Regions from separate parts of the Paenibacillus sp. FSL R5-0887 genome, predicted to be linked through region 2. Evidence: riboswitches for the same ligand, from Rfam matches in the RefSeq annotation. Region 2 holds a riboswitch; each other region holds the start of a gene.

Region 1 (6,995 bases), 2.3 Mb from region 2:
CTAGTGCTTTTGCGCCATAGTCTCCTGATAGATTCGTGAAGTGGTTGAGACCACTGTTGATATTTTCCTTCATGGTTAGCCTCCTAGTTTAGGTTCAAAGTACGGTGTGCAGTCGGAGGGACTTCATCACGGTCTGTTAGTAGTTCAATAACGGCAACATGGTTTAGAGCTACCGCATCTTTAATTGCAGCTGTGAATTCATCCGCAGTCTCACATTTGTAGCCTTTAGCACCTAGAGATTCAGCGAATTTTACGGCGTCCATTGGTACTTCATATAGAGTTCCATCGATACGACCTGTGGTTTTCTCCATACCCTTAAGAGCCATATCTAGTTGCTTATTATTGACCACGATAAAGATGACAGGGATATCTTTGCAGACAGCGGTGTTAATCTCAGCGCCGAGCATCATGAAACAACCATCACCTGTAATGCAGAGGACAGTTTCTTCAGGAGCTGCAACCTTTGCACCAATAGCCATGCCGATCGAATTACCCATGCAAGCAAAATACGCATCAAAAACAAAGCTGCCCGGTTTCTTAACCTTGTACCATTTTGCAGCGTGGAATCCATGACTTCCATCATCAACGAAAATTGAATTATTATAAGGGATCAAATCACTTAAAGTGCTCATTACCGAAGCAAGGGAAAGATTCTTGAGGGTTGGAAGCTCTTCTGAATAATCCGCATCGGCCAAAGCCTCACGTTTGGTGATTGTGCTTGGGTCAATATGATTTAGGCAGTGCACCAAATTATCGCGCAGGTCCCCAGTGACCGGTATCGTTTTGGACAATAGTATTTTTCCGACAAAGGTTGGATCAATATCAAATTGAATTAAAGTTGCTGGATGATTCTCCCGTTTAAGATTACAGATGGTCATATCACTTAAACGTGATCCAAGCACTATAAATAAATCGCTTTTATTCAATAAATCGTCCCCGTGGGTCGAACCGCCAACGCCAATAGGACCATGATAGAGTGGGTGATCCCAGACTATAGCCCCTTTTCCACCAGGAGATGTTACTACAGGAATATTAAAAGTTTCTGCGAGTTGAACAAGCTCTTTATGTGCTCCGGAGCGGTTAATTCCTTTACCCGCAATAATCAAAGGATTCTTAGCAGCTTGAATAGCATCGATGACTCTATCGATATTAGCTTGACTAATTAGAGACTCTCTTTCTGGGATTACTATATTGCATTCTTCCAATACTTCAGTTTGTACATCAAAAGGAATACAAAGATGAACAGGACCCCGTTTGGTCAGGGCCACAGAAATCGCATGATTAAAAATAGTACCAAAGTGATCCCCACGTTCAACCAATTTACTGAACAAGGTGGCAGGTCTGAACATATCAGCTAAATCAGCCAGAAAAGAGGTGGAGTCCTGACATTGAGGAATTCCAAGCTCTGTAATGGATTGGTGGCCGGTAATAAATAGGACAGGTAGGTTGTTAGCTTTCGCATGTGCTGCTGCTGTAAGCAGGTTAGTTCCCCCAGGACCCGAAGTACCAAATGCTACGCCTAGGTTACCCGTTTTCAGCGCATACCCTGCTGCTTCGAATCCGGAGCTTGCTTCATGTCTGCCGGGAATAAATTCAATACCGTAATCCACCATCTTTAGAACTATTGGACAAATGGATTTGCCAATGATCCCAAAAGAATGGGTGACTCCAAGGTTACGTAGTGCTTCCGCCATGTAATCTGCGACTGTCTTCAAAAGAAACACCTCACAAGTTTTTTGATATATATTAGTTATTAATCTACCGGATAGATACGATAGATCAATATACTCAAAAAGTAAAAACCTGTGCTCTATAGTAAGCACAGGTTGGTGGCATAAGGCGCCGCTAAGACTGAACAATAGTTCAGCCGTCCTGGTTCCTCTGCAACCTGGCAATCATGGCCTCAAACGAAAAAATGAGGCTGTAGATCCATGGTTTTGCGTCATCCTCTTTCGAGGATTTTGCCAATATTAATTTATAGTTGATAAGAATAATTTTCCTTTACAATATATTCCTCATTAATTTTTGTCAACATAATCCGCTAAAAAAACTCGAAATTTGACGAAAGTCTTGTCCAAGAGATGAAGTTTTGCCTCGCGAAAAAAACTGCCACCTAAGACTCAGCTTAGGTGGCAGTTGATAGTTTTGAACTAGAATTTAAAGATATGAATGGTTTTTTGCAGATTAAATACGGCCTGGGTCATTTTTTCCGTTTCTTCTGCAACAGACTGCAGGGCATTAATCTGTTCATTCATAGCCGCCGATACCTCTTCCGTGCCAGCAGCAGTTTCTTCGGTGATTGCTGAGATATTCTCAATTGCACTGGAAATTTTCAAGGCACTTTCTAGCATAAGATCACTCTCCGCAGAGAATGAAGAGATTTGCTCGGTAATGTACTGCACGCTTTGTACAATTTGTGCGAAAATATGGGCAGATTGAGTGATCATTTCATTCTGAACCTGCACAACCTCTTCATTGATGGCAATATTATCGATGGCTTGTTTAATATCTGACTCAATGCTGCGGACCAAGCCGAATACTTCTTTTGTGGATGCCGTAGATTCTTCAGCAAGCTTGCGGACCTCTTGAGCTACAACGGCAAAACCCCGACCATGCTCTCCGGCACGAGCAGCTTCGATGGAGGCATTCAGTGACAGCAGGTTGGTCTGCTCAGCGATCTCTGTGATGGTCTTGGTGATCATCGTAATCCCGCGGGCATTTTGTGAGAGAGCTTCAATAGTATCAGCCACTTTTTGTGTAGCCTCTATGTTTTTACGCATGCCTTCAGCCTGTGTATCTACGGATTGGCGCCCTTGCTCAACAAGTTCTAAGGTATGTATTGAACGTCTGTTCATTTCTTTGGTGGAGTTCGTATAATTGGATACTTTGGTCTCAATGTCTTTAATGGATTCTGTCATATCAGCGATATCCGTAGATATTTCATTTGCACCAAGAGCGAGCTCAGTAGAAGAAGAGGCTACTTGTGCCATGACAATTTTCAGCTTCTGGTTCTTATCTTCGATTCCGCGGCTTGCATCCATAACTTGACGGGTGATCTGCGATGCATCGGTCAGAATCTTCTTGAGCTTATCAATCATTGTGTTAAAGGAGCGGCTTACGTCACCCATTGAGCCATTTTCGTCCGCTCTGCTAGTGAAATCGCCCTTCGAAATACTGTGAGATACATTAGCAATATCATCAAAAGATGATGTAAGCGTTCTCTCCACGAAGCGAGCAACAGGTAAAGTCAGACCTGCAAGAACAACTACTAGTATAATTCCTACGAGAAATTGACCTAGAATCATTAACGTAACTAAGACAGGAATAGCAAACAGTGCGGCAACGAGGTAACATCCGGCAACAATTCTTTGTTTTAACGGAAGTTTGTGCATCCAGCTCATTGGTAAAATGTCCCCCTTATTAAATTTTATGTAATGGTGTTATTATAGGGGATTTATAGGTCATTGGTCTATAGAGAAGTGTCATAAATCTTCTTTAAGTAGTAGATATTTAGAATTCATGTCAAAATTCCTCATATATTGTGGAAATTGTTTTAATAGCAGACTTTACCATTCCTACTAGTTCGATAGGAGCTAAAACAATAACTGAAGGAGAGAAAGAGAGTACGATACGACAGGCAGATTCTATAGCATTAAACTCGGCCTCCACGTTCATCCACCCAGTATTAGCAGAGGGTTCTACTAAAGTTATAGTTACATATCTTTCACGTTGTAATTCTTTAAGAATAGACTCATTCACCTTTAAGTTCACTACATATTTTGGCAGTGCTGCTTTAAAAGCTAAAGTCGATTGTTCCCAGTAGCTTTTTAAATCAAAAGCCTCAGGTCTGACAAATGATTCATAAGTTGCGTCAGCTTGTATTAATCTCGACACGCGAAAAGTCCGCATTTCACCCTCGGTTCGTGCCACTACATACCAAACTCCACGTTTTGCGACTAACCCGAGAGGTTCAATGAAACGCTCCTTCATCTCGTCATTCCGTGGGTAAGTGATCTTTACTTTACGGTCTTCCCAAACAGCTTCCTGCAGGACAGATAGGAACGGATATGTCTCGTCGGAAGGGTGCCAGCTGGCACCATCTATATGAATGCGCTGGCTCAGGTAACTGGCTGGATTATTCGGCCTGGATGGGGAAGCAGCCTCCAGCTTAAGCACGGCAGAAGAGAAGTCGTTTTGTATACCCAGATCTTTTAAGATTGAGGAGTCTGCGGACAGCAGCAGAGTAGCAATTTCTGAGGGCTTCATACCCGTTAAGGAGGTCCGGTATCCTTCTGTGAGCATCCAACCCCCTTCGCGTCCCCGTTCGGCAAGAATCGGTATTCCCGCTGTACATAAGGCTTCCATATCTCTAAACACAGTTCGTTCAGACACTTCTAAGGTCTGGGCTAGCTCACGGGACGTCATCTTTCCACGATTTTGCAGCAAAAGTAAGATGGATAACAAACGATCGGCTCTCATTAAGGGAACATTCCTCCTCCTAATAAATGTTAGTTAGTTCTTAATTAATTATTATATATGTCAGTTGATGTCATATTAAAGAATTATACTTATATAAGGTAAGGATTAAATACAGAACATTTAGAGAAAAACAAGTGTAGAAAGGATTGAGAACATGACTTTAAAAGGAAAAGTAGCATTGGTCACCGGAGGCAGCAGAGGTGCTGGTAGAGGAATTGCATTGGAGCTGGCAAGGAAAGGTGCATTCGTTTATATTACGGGCAGAACGACAGAGGCTTCTGGCATAGAGCATAGCAAGCGGAGCATTGATAACGTACTTAGGGAAATAAAAGCGGAGGGAGGGTCCGGCAGCGCCATACGATGTGATCATACAAAAGATCAGGAGACAGAGGCGGTCATTCGCCAGATTGCTTCAGAGCAAGGAAAGCTTGATATTTTAGTCAATAATGTATGGGGCGGCAACGATTTACCTATTGAGCAGAAGTCTTTCTGGGAGCTTCCTACAGCGCATTGGGACAATATGTTTAATGCGGGTGTGAGGGCACAGTTGATAACAAATTATTATGCAATACCATTAATGCGTGAGGCAAAAGCTGGCGGTCTAATCATCCACACAACCTTTTGGGATCATTACAAATATCTTGGAAACTTCTATTATGATCTTTCTAAAAACTCACTTGTCCGCATGGCCTACGGGTTATCGAATGAGCTTAAAGAGGACAACATTGCAGTTATTCCGCTTACTCCGGGCTGGATGAGGACAGAGGCGGTGTTGGAGAGCATGAACACGGATGAGGAGCATTGGCATGAGGTTGAAGAATTGCAGATGACTGAATCCACAACCTATATCGGTAGAGCAGCCGCTGCTCTAGCAGCCGATCCTAAGGTCATGTCTATGACCGGACAACCGCAGCAGGTTGCTAAGCTGGCTGAAAAGTATGGATTTACAGACATCGATGGTCGGACTGTTCCCGCATTCTTAGTCTAAACAGCAAACTTGATCTGTTTGATCCCATATGTGCGTGTGAAGCAGTATAGGACACAGCTGATCTATAATGCAGTATTTTCGTATATTTAGAACGCTATCGGTCCCCATAGACGCTATTGATAGGGCAAAACACCTGATTTAGCTTTCTTCTTGAGGAATAGTGGCACTAGAGTCCGAAACCCTGCTTCAAAGGCGAAATTATTGCATATAGGGTCATCTGGGTCCGTAACCTCAAGGGTGTCCGTAAGCCTCCACGAGGGAACTCGATTCGATATTGTAAATGAAGCCGAAACGGGTCAACGATCAACAACAAAAGCAGCGAAACTCCTATAAGAGGAGAATCGCTGCTCTGTTGTTTGATTTCTATCGTATTGCTTACAGAAGAATGATTTCTTCGGCAGTGTTGATTTCTGGTAGACCAGCAAGCTTCACAAGCACATGAGTAGGTACAGCTTTATCAACGGTCAGCAGCATGATTGCTTCGCCACCAACGATTTTACGTCCCACTTGCATGGAGGCGATATTGACATCATTTTCGCCCAGCAATGTGCCCACAAGTCCGATAATCCCTGGTTTGTCGTTATGGGATACTACAATTTGATGTCCTTCAGGAGCGATATCAACCGGGAACTTGTTCACTTGAACAATTCTTTCTCCATAACCTTGCAGCAATGTTCCGGCTACGAGACGTTCTTGGTCGTGATCTGTTTTAAGGGTCACGGTAATCAGATTAGTGAAGCCTTTAGTTTTGGACGCTTTAGTTATTACTACATTAACGTCGCGTGTTTTTGCCAAGTGCATGGAGTTAACGATGTTAACATCCTCAGCGAAGTGGCGGGAGAGCACGCCTTTCACAATATAGCGGGTAAGTGGTTGGGTATCGACATCTGACAGATCACCCGCATACTCAACATGGATTTCACGAATAGCACTATCTGTAATCTGGGTAACAAAGCTGCCCAGCTTCTCACCAAGTGTGAAGTAAGGCTGGAGTTTGTTCATTACGCTTGGAGCAACTGGAGGAATATTTACAGCATTGATGAACGGTTCATTACGCAGAATATGCAGTACTTGTTCCGATACATCGATCGCTACATTCTCCTGAGCTTCAATTGTAGAAGCGCCCAAGTGAGGAGTCACGATAATTTTTGGATGCGACAAGAATGGGTGATCTGCTTGTGGCGGTTCTTTTTCGAATACGTCAAATGCAGCGCCAGCAACAATACCGCTATCAATAGCTTCTACTAACGCCATTTCATCAATTACACCACCACGGGCACAGTTGATGATGCGCATTCCCTTTTTCATCACTTCAAATTGCGGGCGGGAAATCATATGGCGTGTTTCCGGAGTAAGTGGAGTGTGCACAGTAATGAAGTCTGCTCCGCGGACTACATCGTCAACGGAAGCTAATTTTACTTCCAGTTTCTCAGCACGCTCAGCAGTTAAGAAAGGATCAAAAGCAAGGATTTCCATGCCGAAAGCTTTGGCACGTTTTGCCACTTCGCTACCGATTCTGCCCATTCCC
Region 2 (6,995 bases):
GAACTGTAAGAGCGATAGCGGCCGCCTTTGTTTCCGGATTTCAACCACTAGTAAACGGTATAAATCAAGAAATCTGGAAACAACAGCGGCTGGAAGTCCAAATATTCACCGCAGTTGCGACTGAAACTTAACTCAAATAGCCAGGTTCAATATATATAGAAAAAGAAAGACAAGGATGGTGGGAGTATGAGATACAAACTGATTGCACTAGATGTAGATGGTACACTGTTGAATGATGATCACCACTTGAGCACTGAGAATAAAGAAGCCATTGCTGAGGTTACACGTCTTGGAGGACAAATCGTGTTATGTACCGGCCGCAGTCCGCAGAACTCGATTCCTTTTATGGAGGAAATGGGGTTGTCTGGTTATGTGCTGGGTCATAACGGAGCTGCAACGGTTCGTGTGAAAGATCGGGAAGTGCTGCATCAATACGGTATGGATGCTCGTGGTCTTGACCCTTATATTGATTATTGTAGAAAGCATGATATTCATTATGATGTGAATACGGCTTTTGATATGTATGTAGATAATGTAGAAAACCTGACCAAAGAAGCCAATTATATGTATGAACACTTCCGTATCGTGCCGGCTACACTGCCAGCATGGGAAGATTTCCGTGAACCGGTTGTTAAGTTTACTGTATTTACACAATCAGAAATCCTTGACGAAGCTGAACGTGAATGGCGCACTTGGACCCATGAGTACAATATTTTGCGCAGTGGTGAATTTTTCGTTGATTTGATGCATCCGGAAGCCTCCAAGGGCAACGCCTTAAAGAATCTGGCTGTGAAGCTGGGAATTCCGCAAGAGGATGTTCTTTCGATCGGTAATTATTTTAATGATATTTCTATGCTTACATACGCGGGTATGGGCGTTGCGATGGATAATTCTCCGGTTGAGGTCAAAGCGGCAGCGAATGCTGTCACGGGGTCTAACAACGAGCATGGTGTGCGAGATGCGCTGGTTAAATATTGTTTATCTTAATAATGGAAAGCATAAAGCGGACTTGAGTCCGTTCTATGCTTTTTTTGTGGAGAAGGAAATAAAAGAGATACATAAACAGAAATGATTTTATCCATAAATAACCCGCCCTTAGGATTAACTAGAAAGGGCGGGACATAGATTAACTTCCTGTATTAAAGTTTAATTTCCTCGTTCCGGCTAGGATCGCTATATTTATAGATACCAGGGTTCAGTTCGATTTTTTCGTCGAAAGGGATATCTTTGTAGCTATCAATATTAGTTCCTGTAGATATCATGCCCTTAGGTGTAATTTCAGGCACCACTTCTTTGCCATTAATCCGTAACGTAGTTTGGTTAACGCTTTTGAAGCCAGAAGATTTGGATGTTGATTCGACAATCAAATTTTCGCCCTCAGTATAGTAAGTGAATTCAATTTTTAACCCATCGACATCAAGTGAAGTGAACTGCTTTTCTTCTTTAGGTTTGTTTATAGTGATCCAATTCTTAGTAGTATCACGTTTCTCAATGACAGCATCCTTTAATATAAGTTTCATTGGAACATCGGACCAGTCGTTATACCATTCCGGAGATTCGAATTGAAATAAATGCTGGTAGCTTTCGGAATGATCTCCTTTCAAATTCCAACCCCCAGTGATTGTTTGATCACCTATAACCAACTGAGCGGTATTATAGTGGACAATTCCTTTTTTAAGCGAATCATTTTCATCTATTAGAATTTGGATATCCAAAGGGGTAACCACTAGCTGATCTAAGGTTATGCCGGTCTTTTCTTGAAATTCAGGACTGTTATACAGTTTCTTAGTGTAAATCGCCTCACTTGCTTTTTGTCCATCTGCTTTAAAATCGAACTTCCACGTACCTGAAAATCGTTTCGCTTCTTCAATGTAACTAAAATGAAGACTAGCTTCCTTCCAATCTGATTCAGTTATATTGAAAACCTGTTCAATAAATAAATCCGATCCTTCGTTAGGCATGATGGTTGGAATTGCTTCATTCTTTTGACCACCAGTACTAACTACCAAATGTGGATTACCCCGTCCTAAGTCAGATGGTGATGCAGCGACTTTGTAACGGATAATGGTTTGATTGGAAACATGTCGAACGGATTCGATTTGAATGCTTGGATATTGCTTAACTCCAGTATCGATAGTATCCCCTGCTTGATGATTAGATTGTAAGGGAATATTCTGATCACGGTAAAAAATGAGATTCCGTGCTTCAAACCTGTAGTCCTTTTTATCATCCTTTAATGTATCAGGTGTCTCATATACTCCAATGAGTTTCTGGCTTTCAGGATCGTATTCTAAATAACCGTATACCTTTGCCTTGGCACCGGATTCATTAGTCATGATGTTTTCCTCTGTAGCAAATCCAGTATATTTGGATAGATCAGATTTAGTATCAAGTGATAACAGCATTTTCATTTTTTCTCCATCAGTTACAACACCGTTCAAATTCATTGTTACTCCTGAACTGGAAGTTTGAAGATTATACTGTTGACCGATGCCGTTATTTAATGCATTGCTCACACTTCGACCACCAATTTTATCCCAATTAATCGTCATACTAGCGAATACAGGAATGGCTACAAGTAAGAGGCAAGAGAAGACAATACTGATAGGAATAACCTTTTTATTAGACCTAGGAGTATTCTGGGAGGCATGCAGATTTCTTTGACGTTTATAAGCTTCTTGTTCTATGGCAGTCCACATCAAATCATAATCCGGTCGGGGAATATGTTTATCTTTTTCAATATACAGACTCATTACTATTCAGCTCCTTTAGTTGGGTTCCACCCATTCTATTTAGTATTTTAAGTCCCTTGTTCAGTCTGGATTTTACAGTTCCTTCGGGTATGCTCATAACTTTAGAGATCTCGGGTACAGTCAATTCGTTTATAAAACGAAGGACTACTACCATTCTGATTTTGTCGGGAAGCTGACTGTATAACCCTTGTAATTCTTTTTTAGTTTCCTGTCGATCCAAACGTTTTTCTACAGGGTTTGATTCCTCAGACCTGGATAGTAAATAATTACGTACTTCTTTCATCCACCCCGTCTTACGCCTTTTGATCACACTGTTGCACTCATTCGAAGCAATTCGTAAAATCCAAGCTTTCAAGTTTCTTACCTTCGACTTATCCGCTAAGATAACTTTTACAAATACCTCTTGGGAAATATCCTCCGCATCTGCCTGATTTTTCATTAAGTAGTAACAAAAATAATATACTTGTTCTTTATAGAGCTCGAAAATTTCCCGGTCACTCATTTTGCTGCACCCCCTGTCTTTGCTGTTCTCATTAATAAGACTTATAAGCGTATGTAATCGTTCATTTTTCATTTTGATTGTAGTATTTCTTCTGAATATCATAGCGAATTCGAATGGAAGATAAGTCGTTTACAGGTAATTATAACCATGATAAAATTAGCGGTGGGACATGCGTCCGTAATCTAATTAAAACTAATTGAATGTCCGCGTTAAAGGTAAAATCATCGAAAGATGATGACACAAAGCCATGGGTCTAAAGCCTTTCGACAGAAGGAAATGATCGCCAGGCCGCCATAGGGATGTCTTATGAAGCATAAAGGATAGCTCTAAAAATATGTAGTCTATTTTGAGCTCTTTTATTATTTCGACCTATACGGCGTTACATTATCGCAAGGGGCCGAAAGGGGAAGTACATGAACAGTTTTTTCAAAACAATAGGTACTAGTTTGGCAGTAGGTGCTTTATTGCTGTCCGGAACGATCGGATGGATGTCTAATCCAGGAGTAGTGTCTGCAGCTACCTCAACAGTAGTAACCGCGGATCAGATGATCAGCAAAGTAACGGCAGCCTCCAAAGCAATAAAGAATTTCCATCTGGATGTGACCAAAAAACAGGATATTCAAAGCGGCGGGGTGCGTATCAGCAACACCAACACTCTGAAGCTGGATATCAACCGTCTGCCGAATTTTGCCGCAGCAGGCACTGTCGCTAGTAGTCTTTTAGAAACATCGTACAGTCTATATGCCAATGACAAGGAGTTTTACTATCTTGTAGACGGAAGTGAACTGATCGATGAATCTGAAGATGAAGGTTACGACGATGACGGGGAGCCAATCGATCCTGATGCACAATATTGGCTTGGACTGGAGAAAACGGAATGGGATGCCTTTTACTCTAAAGGCCAATACGATCCTGTTTCCATGCTTGATTCGGTCAAAAGTTATAAAAAATCCATGAAAGTCAGCACTGCTGGCGCACAAACAGTCTTACAATTCACGGTAACCGATCCGACAGCAGCTAAGGGGATAATCAAACTCTATGACCAGGAGAACCTCTGGGATGGTGAGACAGTTCAACCCAAAAGTGTAACGTGGAAATTATTCGTCAATACTAAGACCTGGCAAACGGAAAAGCTGACAGTCGATCTGAGTTATGTGCTGGTAAGTGACGGAGCTAAAGATACATACACCACGAAAATCGAAGCTAAATATTCCAAAAATAATAAAGGTGCAGCCATTGTAAAACCGGCCGAACTAGAATAATAAGGACGATTCATAACGAGCGAAAAGCGCTGTTCAGCGGAACAGCGCTTTTTGTTGTATCCAACAGCAGTTCTTTATTAGTTGACAAGAATAAATCATTGCTGTAATTTATATGTATGCGCATGTATATAATAATTTATCTAAATATAATTTAATGAAAGTTGGGAAAAAGATGATAGCACTAGACACAGCATTAACTTTTCGCAGAGGGCTGACATTAAAAAACCGAGTGGTTATGGCTCCAATGACCACGCGAATGAGCTTTTATGACGGTGTAGTAACACAAGATGAATTGAAATACTATTCGCTAAGAACGGGCGAAGTAGGTGCGGTCATCACTGCGGCAGCAAATGTACAAGAGGGTGGAAAAGGATGGGAAGGTGAACTTAGTGTTTCCTCCGATGAATTTATTCCTAGCCTTAGCCGATTAGCATCTACTATTAAACGAAATGGAACAAAAGCTATTTTACAGCTATTCCATGCAGGAAGAATGACAGATTCAAAAATATTGCGTGGCGTACAACCCGTTTCCTCCAGCGCCATTGCTGCCGAACGCCCGAATGCAGAAATTCCAAGAGCATTAACAGAAGATGAAATTTTCGGTGTAATTGAGGATTTTAAAAAAGCGACTCAACGTGCTATTCAAGCTGGATTTGACGGGGTAGAAATTCATGGAGCAAACACATATTTAATCCAACAATTCTTCTCTCCACACTCCAACCGTCGTGAAGATCAATGGGGAGGAAGCTTAGAGAAAAGATTTAATTTCATTAACCAATTAGTGGATGCAGTTATTGCTGTCGTTGACAATTCAGAGGTTAAGGATTTTATTGTCGGGTATCGTTTTTCTCCAGAAGAATATGAAGAGCCTGGAATTAAAATCACCGATACCTTTTATCTCATTGATAAATTAGCTGATAAAAGGCTGGATTATCTGCATATTTCATTAGGGGACTTCAAGAAAGTATCTGCATCAGAAGATTTTAAAGAAAAATCAATCCTGCAATATGTAAATGAGAAAATCAATGGCCGTATACCTTTAATTGGGGTAGGAGATATCCGTACCAAACAGGACGCAGAGGACACGTTGACAAATGCTGAATTAGTAGCAGTAGGACGGTCTCTTATCATTGATCCTCATTGGACAAGTAAAGTACTGGAGGGTAAAGAAGATCTCATCAGAAGAGTACTTGCTGATCAAGATAGAGAAGAACTCGTAGTAGAGAATGGTATTCTAGAATTCCTTAAATTAATGATGCCTGATCGTTTACGCTAAACTCAAACACAGTTTTGAGGTCTAAATCTATAACGTTCCGCGGTAAATTCCGCGGAACGTTATTTTTCTGTAACGACTCTATTCCCTCTTTAAGATTGTTGTCGTATGTTTCAACATTCGATTCATGAGATTTCGCCGCTCTGTTTTTATGTCGGTGTCGCTTCTCTTTAATGCGTCGCGGATGGGGATGATCTCTGTAATTTTCCTGCCGCTTTTTATTCTTCGATCTACACAAGTCGGGATGTAACCTACGTTAGTTATACTCGTGTGTCCTTTTTCATCCTTCTTTATTTTAAGCGTAAGAATGATACCGCTTTGTGTATAAGGAATATTCATTAGTTTAGTCGAAACAAAATTCCCCAATGAGTAAATAACGAATTGTTTTTTTCCACGAAGTGCTAACGGTTGAAGAACATGTGGGTGAGACCCCAGTATGATGTCGGCGCCATTTTTAAAAAAGAGATTGACCAGCTCTTTTTGCCTCTTGTTTGGAGTGTAACGATATTCGCTTCCGAAATGCAGATAAAGCAAGACTAGATCGACTTTCTTTTTTAAATCTCGAATCTCCCGAATGATCTTGGGCGTAGATATCCGATTAACCAGCCATGGCTTACTCACTGGTACAGGAATTCGGTTAGTTCCTGCTGTGTAGGAGAGGATGCCAATCGTAATTCCTTTGACGTTTTTAATAAGCGTTCTCTTGGATTCTTCTAATGATTTAGCTGTTCCCGTGTGGTCGATTCCATTACGGTCCAGAACTCGTAACGTCCGAACCAGACCCGGGGCACCATAATCCATGCAATGATTGTTGGCCGTTACTAATACGTCGAATCCGGCTTCCTTAAGTGCAGGGGCCAGTTCGTCTGGACATTTGAATATCGGACCGCCTGATCGGGGGCTTTTCCGGCATTCGGGGCCGCTTCCAGCAAAGGTGGTTTCGAGATTGCCAATCGTCAAATCAGCCTGTTTCAGATAAGGAGCTACTTTTGCAAACAGGGGGCTGAACGAATAGGTTCCGTCAGGCTGTTTAGCATCCGAAATAATATAACGTTTGACCATTAGATCTCCCACAGCAGCTATTTGTATTTCAGTCATGGATATCCACCTTTTTATTATTTTCATTAGGATATGGCATAAAGTTGTTATGGGTTATTCTTTCTTTAAGGCGAAGTGCAAACATTTGTGTGGCTTTTTATTTAAAA
Region 3 (6,995 bases), on a different contig from region 2:
TAAGAATAAACAGCAGCCTTTCCATTATGACGACCTTTATTGATTCTGGGGAGTTACAGGTGAATGTCTGTAGTATTGATATTTTCATAAGAACTTTTGTTTGTATATAATAAAAATAAATGTTCTTATTTTAGAGGCGATCAATGATGGAAATGAGTATCGACCAAACGGTTGGGATTATTTATCAGGTCAAGGTGAGCAAGATTACACAACGCGAGATCGAGATCCGTGGCATCCGTGACAAATGTCCAACATAAACAAAGGGGATAAATATCATGCGGTGTATAACAATACGGCAGCCTTGGGCGACCTTAATTGCTCTTGGTGAAAAAGAGTTTGAAACTCGTTCATGGAGAACAGCCTACCGCGGCGAGTTAGGCATCCATGCCGGAGTGAGGATTGACAAAAAGATTTGTGAACAGGAACCGTACAAATCAGTATTGGCGAAACATGGCTATACAGCGAATAATTTGCCGACAGGAGCTATTATTGCTACAGGTCAGCTCGCGGGATGTTATGTGGTTACTCCAGAGGTGGATTTAAGGGAATGGATCAATGGGAATGAATATGATTTTGGCGACTATAGTGAAGGACGGTTTGCCTGGAAGCTTGAAGGGGTTCATCCATTAAGCCATCCAATTCCAGCTAAAGGTCGGCTAAGCTTGTGGGAGCACTCTAATCACTTCTGAACGGCGAACAATATTTTTAATGTAATTTTTATGTGCCTATCAGCTTTTTTTCAGGTTCGAGGTATATATTAGAGACACCAAACACCCCCCAGTGTTTTGTGGTATATCTCTCTCAGGTCTTGCCAACTCCCATGGTAAGGCCTATTTTTTTGTTCACTAATTGATCGGGGGGAGAGAGCGCAGCGGCTTCTATACAGCTTTACTTAATCTGGTACTGTTCTTCGTAACTCTTAAAAGATGAAATATCCAGCCCTAGGTATCTGCGCATATGGATGGCAGCCTGAGCCGCAACAATGTCATTCAACAGCAGCATTCGTTCATGATAGCCACGACATATATACTTGGCTTCAATTCCAGTATTAAGTCTGTTTTGCTCATACACCTTGATTCCCCGTCTTCTCATTTCTGCACGAACATCCCTTAGATCTGTTGTAGCTACTGCAGCAGCTGTTCCAAGCACCTCCAGATAAGGGGCGGGTGTTCGTAAGTGTGTAGATAAAATGGCGGAGTCCCGTTCGAAAGCTGATAAAATCATCGGAAGCAATAAATAAGATTTCACCAGCATGTTGTCCCTGCTTTCTGCTCTATGCATGAATCTCATCACCTCTAATAGGAACGTATATTCGTATTCTACCCCGATATTCCAAAAATAATCAATGGTATTTCTAAACAGCTTATCCAATGTGATTAAATTCACAACTTAATAACGAAGAATAAATTATATTAAAAATTGTAATAATAAAAATTAATGTATCGAACGCAAATAAAGGAGAATTATGATGGAAAAAGAGGGCAGCCTCCAGCGTGGATTGTTTTTTGGTTTAATTTTGAGTGTTCCCTTATGGATATCCATATTGGGCTATATACAGTTACTTTAAAATTTAATGAAAAACCTTATGCGAAGCGCCTTTAGGCGCTTTTTTTGTGTGGTACTAATGCGGGGAATTATCGAAAGGAATTGATTGACAATTGTGGGTGTCGGGAGCTAAACTGTTATTAATTCAAAAGTATTAAAAGTCATAGACTGTTATTGGATAGAATGCTTCAGCTACCAGTTCTGGACTTGCAGTGTAATACATATATATAGTCATGATAATAGCAAACCGTCTGAAAGGGCGGGACGCAAAGTCCAGGAGTCTAAAGTGTCTTAAAGGCACAATGACCGTCCGACTGCCATGAGAAGGGAATTTCACTTCTTTTTGGCGGTCTTTTTTGTTGTTAGGTCCTTTAGAGTTTCTGGTAATTATTCTGATTAATATAAATCATAGTTTTAGGAGGTGTGCCATTTGAAAAGAAGAATAAAACCGTTACTCTCGCTTGTATTAGCTGGGATTTTGACGGTAGGTAGTGGGCTTTCCTCATTAGGAGCTGGAGTTGCTGGAGCTAGTAGTTCTTCTACATTGGGAATTGCAGCGGTCTACAACGTGTTTATTCTAGGGGATATAACAACAGTTTCGGATACGGAAGGAAGGTTTGCTGCTGGAGGTAACGTTAACTTAACCAACTATAGTGTTGGAGATAGGTTGACCGCTGCAGAGGTTTCCCTGACTGACACACTTGTTGTTGGAGGGCATCTTACTTTCAACGGAGGTACTGTTTATGGGAATATCGTGCACGGGGGAGATTTTTCAGGGAATGTAACGCTCCTCAAGGGTGGTACAAAAAGACAGGGGAGTACGATTGACTTTTCAGCCGTAGGTCAGTCTTTGAAGGACAAATCAGCAGAACTTGCAGCATTGCCGGCGAATGGAACAACAGTGTACCAATATGGCAGCCTTACCCTGACAGGTACAGATCCTGCGGTCAATGTTTTTAATGTTTCAGGAGATAACGTCTCTAATACCTACGGAATTACAATAAATGTTCCTTCAGGATCTACTGCAATTATTAATATTGATGGTTCTAACGTAAAAATGAAAAACTTCGGATTTCTACCTAATAACGTGTTGAACAGCAAGAAAATTTTGCTTAACTTTAGCCAAGCTGCGTATCTTGATATGGCAGGCATAGGTGTAATGGGAAGCATACTTGCCCCCTATGCTCATGTTGATTTTATTAATGGTCAGATTAACGGTACTTTAGTGGCGGCTTCACTCAAAGGTACTGGTGGTGGTGAATTTCACCACTATCCATACGATGGTGATGAACCTGGACCAACACCAACGCCAACGCCAACGCCGACAGTGACGCCGACACCAACAGTGACACCAACGCCAACGCCGACAGTGACGCCGACACCAACAGTGACACCAACGCCAACGCCGACAGTGACACCAACGCCGACAGTGACACCAACGCCGACACCGACGCCAACACCATGTCCGACGCCGACAGTGACACCAACGCCGACGCCGACAGTGACACCAACACCAACGCCGACGCCGACGCCGACAGTGACGCCGACACCAACGCCGACAGTGACGCCAACACCGACACCAACGCCGACAGTGACGCCAACACCGACACCAACGCCGACAGTGACACCAACACCAACACCAACGCCGACGCCGACACCAATACCGACACCAACGCCGACAGTGACACCAACACCGACGCCAACGCCGACACCAACACCAACACCAACGCCGACGCCGACACCGACACCAACGTCGACGCCGACACCAACACCAACACCAACACCAACGCCGACGCCGACACCAATACCGACACCAACGCCGACAGTGACACCAACACCGACGCCAACGCCGACAGTGACACCAACGCCGACAGTGACGCCAACAGTGACACCAACGCCGACAGTGACACCAACACCGACGCCAACGCCGACACCGACACCAACACCAACACCAACGCCGACGCCGACACCAACGTCGACGCCGACACCAACGCCGACGCCGACGCCGACGCCGACACCAACGCCGACACCAACACCGACACCAACACCGACAGTGACACCAACGCCGACACCGACGCCGACGCCGACAGTGACACCAACGCCGACGCCGACAGTGACACCGACGCCAACACCGACGCCGACAGTGACGCCGACACCGACACCGACACCAACACCAACGCCAACGCCAACAGTGACGCCAACACCGACACCAACGCCGACAGTGACACCAACGCCGACACCAACACCGACGCCGACAGTGACGCCGACACCAACACCAACGCCGACGCCGACAGTGACACCAACGCCGACACCAACGCCGACAGTGACACCAACACCAACGCCGACACCAACACCAACGCCGACAGTGACGCCAACACCAACGCCGACGGTAACGCCTGAGGCAACACCGACACCGACGGTAACACCAGAGGCAACACCGACACCGACGGTAACGCCTGAGGCAACACCAACACCGACGGTAACGCCTGAAGCAACACCAACGTCGACACCAGAGACTTCGGTGTTCCCGACACCAACGCCATCATCCGTAATTGGCACTATAGTTCTTGCAGAAGATCCCGTGCCGCTTGGGCCTGTAGCTTCGCCGACACCAGCGCCAGTACCAACACCGTCGAATAGCACAGAAGTACTTGTTGATGATGATGAGATCCCATTAGGTCCGGTACCGGCAGTGACACCAACGCCAACACCAACACCTGATGAAATCATCGTAGTGGACGATACGATCCCATTAGGAAAGCCACCTGTGAAGGAATTGCCAAAAACGGGTGAATCAAGTCCTGCACCTTACTATGTAGCAGGTTTAGGTTTTGCACTTATCGGATTATTAATGAGAACCAAGTTCTCCAAAAAGAATAAATAATAAAGGTTAGATCAACATAGAGTCGCTTTCGGGAGTGTTCCGATGGCGGCTCTATTTGTATGTCATGATTGCGATAGTTTGGTGCATTCTAAGTAGATGGTATACTCTTGTTGGAAAAGAAATGAAGAGGGGATGGCGAAGGCGAATTGATATGGTTTATTATTAGCGCTGTAATCATCATAGGGATTCTAATCTATGTGGGATTTTTCTTCTATGGTATTGCTATTAAACGAGCGCCAAAGGTATTTCTAAGTAATAATCCTAATCTGAAGGCTGATCCTCCGGTTGCCGGAGCTTCTTGGGGGGAGGGGAAGGATTGGGTCTCTCGCCAGAGCTTCGAGAATATTGAGATCGTATCTGCAGATGGACTTAAACTAAGAGGTTACTTACTCCAATCTAATCGTGCTGCGGGACGCACAGCCATTCTAGCCCACGGTTATTCAGGTAAAGCAAAGGATATGGGGGCGTACGCCAAAATCTACTACGAGAACTTAGGCTTTAACATCCTAATTCCCGATGCAAGAGGGCATGGAGATAGCGCAGGGGATTACATTGGTTTTGGTTGGCCGGAACGAAAAGATTATTTGCAATGGATTGAATACATGATTAAAAAGACTGGTCCCAGTGCTCAAATTGTGCTTCACGGTGTCTCTATGGGTGGTGCTACAGTGCTAATGACCTCAGGGGAAGATCTTCCGCCGCAGGTAAAAGCTATTGTTGCGGACTGCGCTTATACCTCAGTAAAAGCACAATTATCTTACCAACTACGACGAATGTATCGCTTGCCAAGTTTCCCTTTCGTTCAAAGTGCAAGTCTAATCACCCGCTTGAAGGCGGGGTATGGCTTTGGTGAAGCCTCTGCATTAAAACAAGTGCGGAAAGCGAAGGCTCCGATTCTTTTTATTCATGGGGATGCGGATAACTTTGTACCTTTTGCTATGATGAATGAATTGTATGAGGCATGCCAGAGTCCAAAAGAGAGGCTCATAGTACCGCTAGCGGGGCATGGATTGTCTTATGATACGGATAAGGCGGGGTATATAGATGTAGTAACAGCTTTTGTAAGTCGATATGTAAAATAAGTCCTGAACGTAGACAGCGCCCGATATCCGCTAGGTAGCGGTTATCGGGCGCCTATATTTTTCCACACATGACGTAGTCCTTGAATAAGGATCGTACCGTCATGCTTTCTCGTTATATTCATCCCCCGCCGTTCGTGAGTAACGGGTGTCTTAATTCCTTGTTATTTCCAGCAGCCGTGTGGCGAGAATAATCCTTCCAATACGACAAAAGCCCTACCTCTCTTTTGCCCTTGCGGCTCCATTGACCGCGCCAGTGTGAATCGGAATGCTATATTTCGAATTTAATCTCATAAAAAGGAAGAGTACTGCAAGAAAACATAAAGCCTCTTTGTCCAAAATGCCGATGTGTATAATAGTCGGCCTGACATCTTCTTGGTGGGGATATTCAATATATCGAAAAACAAATACCATATAAATATAACACACTATTGTTTAAAAGGCAAATATAATAATGAATTCCAAGATAAGGTTTATTTGATTCTAGAGAGGAACAAACCTCGATAAGGGGCGCTTAGATTTTGAAAGTAACTTAAATTGGGTTAATTGTGAATTATTCCGGAAAAGCTAGTAAACCAGAGGAGATGGGCGATCTCGGTGCAAATGGGCTAAAATGTAAGTTGGATATTTTTGCAAACGCTACAAACTTCAACTGAAAATGCCAGAGACGAATGGGTTGTGTCTGCTGGGGTTATTTTGCGTGCCTATTTTGTGAACAGCTCTCTAAAACTGACAATAAACTCCAACATTGATTGAAGGATTGAGGGTAGACCGTTATAATTAATAAGTCTGGATTTTAATTAAAAAATAAGGGAGATTTTTATGAAACGCGCAGATGTGTGGCTGATTTCCATCGTATTGATTGCTGCGCTCGCTTTTCTCGTACCGAGATGGTTTTCGGACAATGATGACAAAGGTGGGGCCGGTAAAAATCTCATAGCCAATGTAACGGTGGACGGTGAGTTATTTAAAACGGTAAAGCTTACAAAAGAAGAACAAACCATTGAGGTCCGCACGGAACGCGGCTATAACATTTTGAAGGTGCATGATTACGGGATTGAAATGTACGATGCCGATTGCGCTGATAAAGTTTGCCTAGGTTTTGGTTTTATTACCCTGCCCAAACAGACGATTGTCTGTCTACCGCATAGAGTATTAGTCGAAATCACCAGTGCGTCGGGGGAGGATGATATAGATGCCTATGTCCAGTAGTGAATCTGCAACAGCTTTAAAAAGAACAGTGATTATTGCGATTTTCGCCGCAGTGGCAGTAGTGTTAAGTTTAATAGAGGCACAGATTCCGTTATCCGGGATGGGACTGGTGCCGGGTGCTAAGCTCGGACTGGCCAACATTATGATTTTGACTTGTATTTACTTTTTACGTGGACGGGATGCTTTGCTGCTTGTCATCCTCAAAACACTGCTTACTGCATTTCTGCTAGGTACCTTCTCAAGCTTGCTGTTTAGTTTATTTGGTTCACTTTTTA

What was found. A riboswitch is a leader RNA that binds a small molecule or an ion and turns the genes downstream of it on or off. The one in region 2 is predicted to bind cyclic di-GMP.
Region 1: it holds a riboswitch for cyclic di-GMP, as region 2 does, so the genes downstream of both, MKY14_RS11935 (thiamine pyrophosphate-binding protein) here and MKY14_RS01430 (DUF6612 family protein) in region 2, are expected to answer to the same signal.
Region 3: it holds a riboswitch for cyclic di-GMP, as region 2 does, so the genes downstream of both, MKY14_RS24980 (choice-of-anchor A family protein) here and MKY14_RS01430 (DUF6612 family protein) in region 2, are expected to answer to the same signal.

What each region holds. Positions count from the first base shown of each region.
Region 1 covers NZ_JBBOCE010000001.1:2,629,169-2,636,163, reverse strand. The annotation lists gene MKY14_RS11940 (carboxymuconolactone decarboxylase family protein) at 1-73, opposite strand, end outside; gene MKY14_RS11935 (thiamine pyrophosphate-binding protein) at 84-1,724, opposite strand; cyclic di-GMP riboswitch class I at 1,880-1,976, opposite strand; gene MKY14_RS11930 (methyl-accepting chemotaxis protein) at 2,151-3,401, opposite strand; gene MKY14_RS11925 (helix-turn-helix transcriptional regulator) at 3,523-4,479, opposite strand; gene MKY14_RS11920 (SDR family NAD(P)-dependent oxidoreductase) at 4,634-5,467, shown strand; gene serA (phosphoglycerate dehydrogenase) at 5,843-6,995, opposite strand, start outside.
Region 2 covers NZ_JBBOCE010000001.1:317,515-324,509, forward strand. The annotation lists gene MKY14_RS01415 (Cof-type HAD-IIB family hydrolase) at 187-987, shown strand; gene MKY14_RS01420 (DUF4179 domain-containing protein) at 1,140-2,753, opposite strand; gene MKY14_RS01425 (RNA polymerase sigma factor) at 2,737-3,255, opposite strand; cyclic di-GMP riboswitch class I at 3,460-3,551, shown strand; gene MKY14_RS01430 (DUF6612 family protein) at 3,669-4,517, shown strand; gene MKY14_RS01435 (NADH-dependent flavin oxidoreductase) at 4,630-5,793, shown strand; gene MKY14_RS01440 (CapA family protein) at 5,872-6,888, opposite strand.
Region 3 covers NZ_JBBOCE010000002.1:1,595,613-1,602,607, reverse strand. The annotation lists gene MKY14_RS24990 (ASCH domain-containing protein) at 276-689, shown strand; gene MKY14_RS24985 (hypothetical protein) at 889-1,281, opposite strand; cyclic di-GMP riboswitch class I at 1,777-1,867, shown strand; gene MKY14_RS24980 (choice-of-anchor A family protein) at 1,976-4,429, shown strand; gene MKY14_RS24975 (alpha/beta hydrolase) at 4,576-5,511, shown strand; gene MKY14_RS24970 (NusG domain II-containing protein) at 6,331-6,720, shown strand; gene MKY14_RS24965 (Gx transporter family protein) at 6,704-6,995, shown strand, end outside.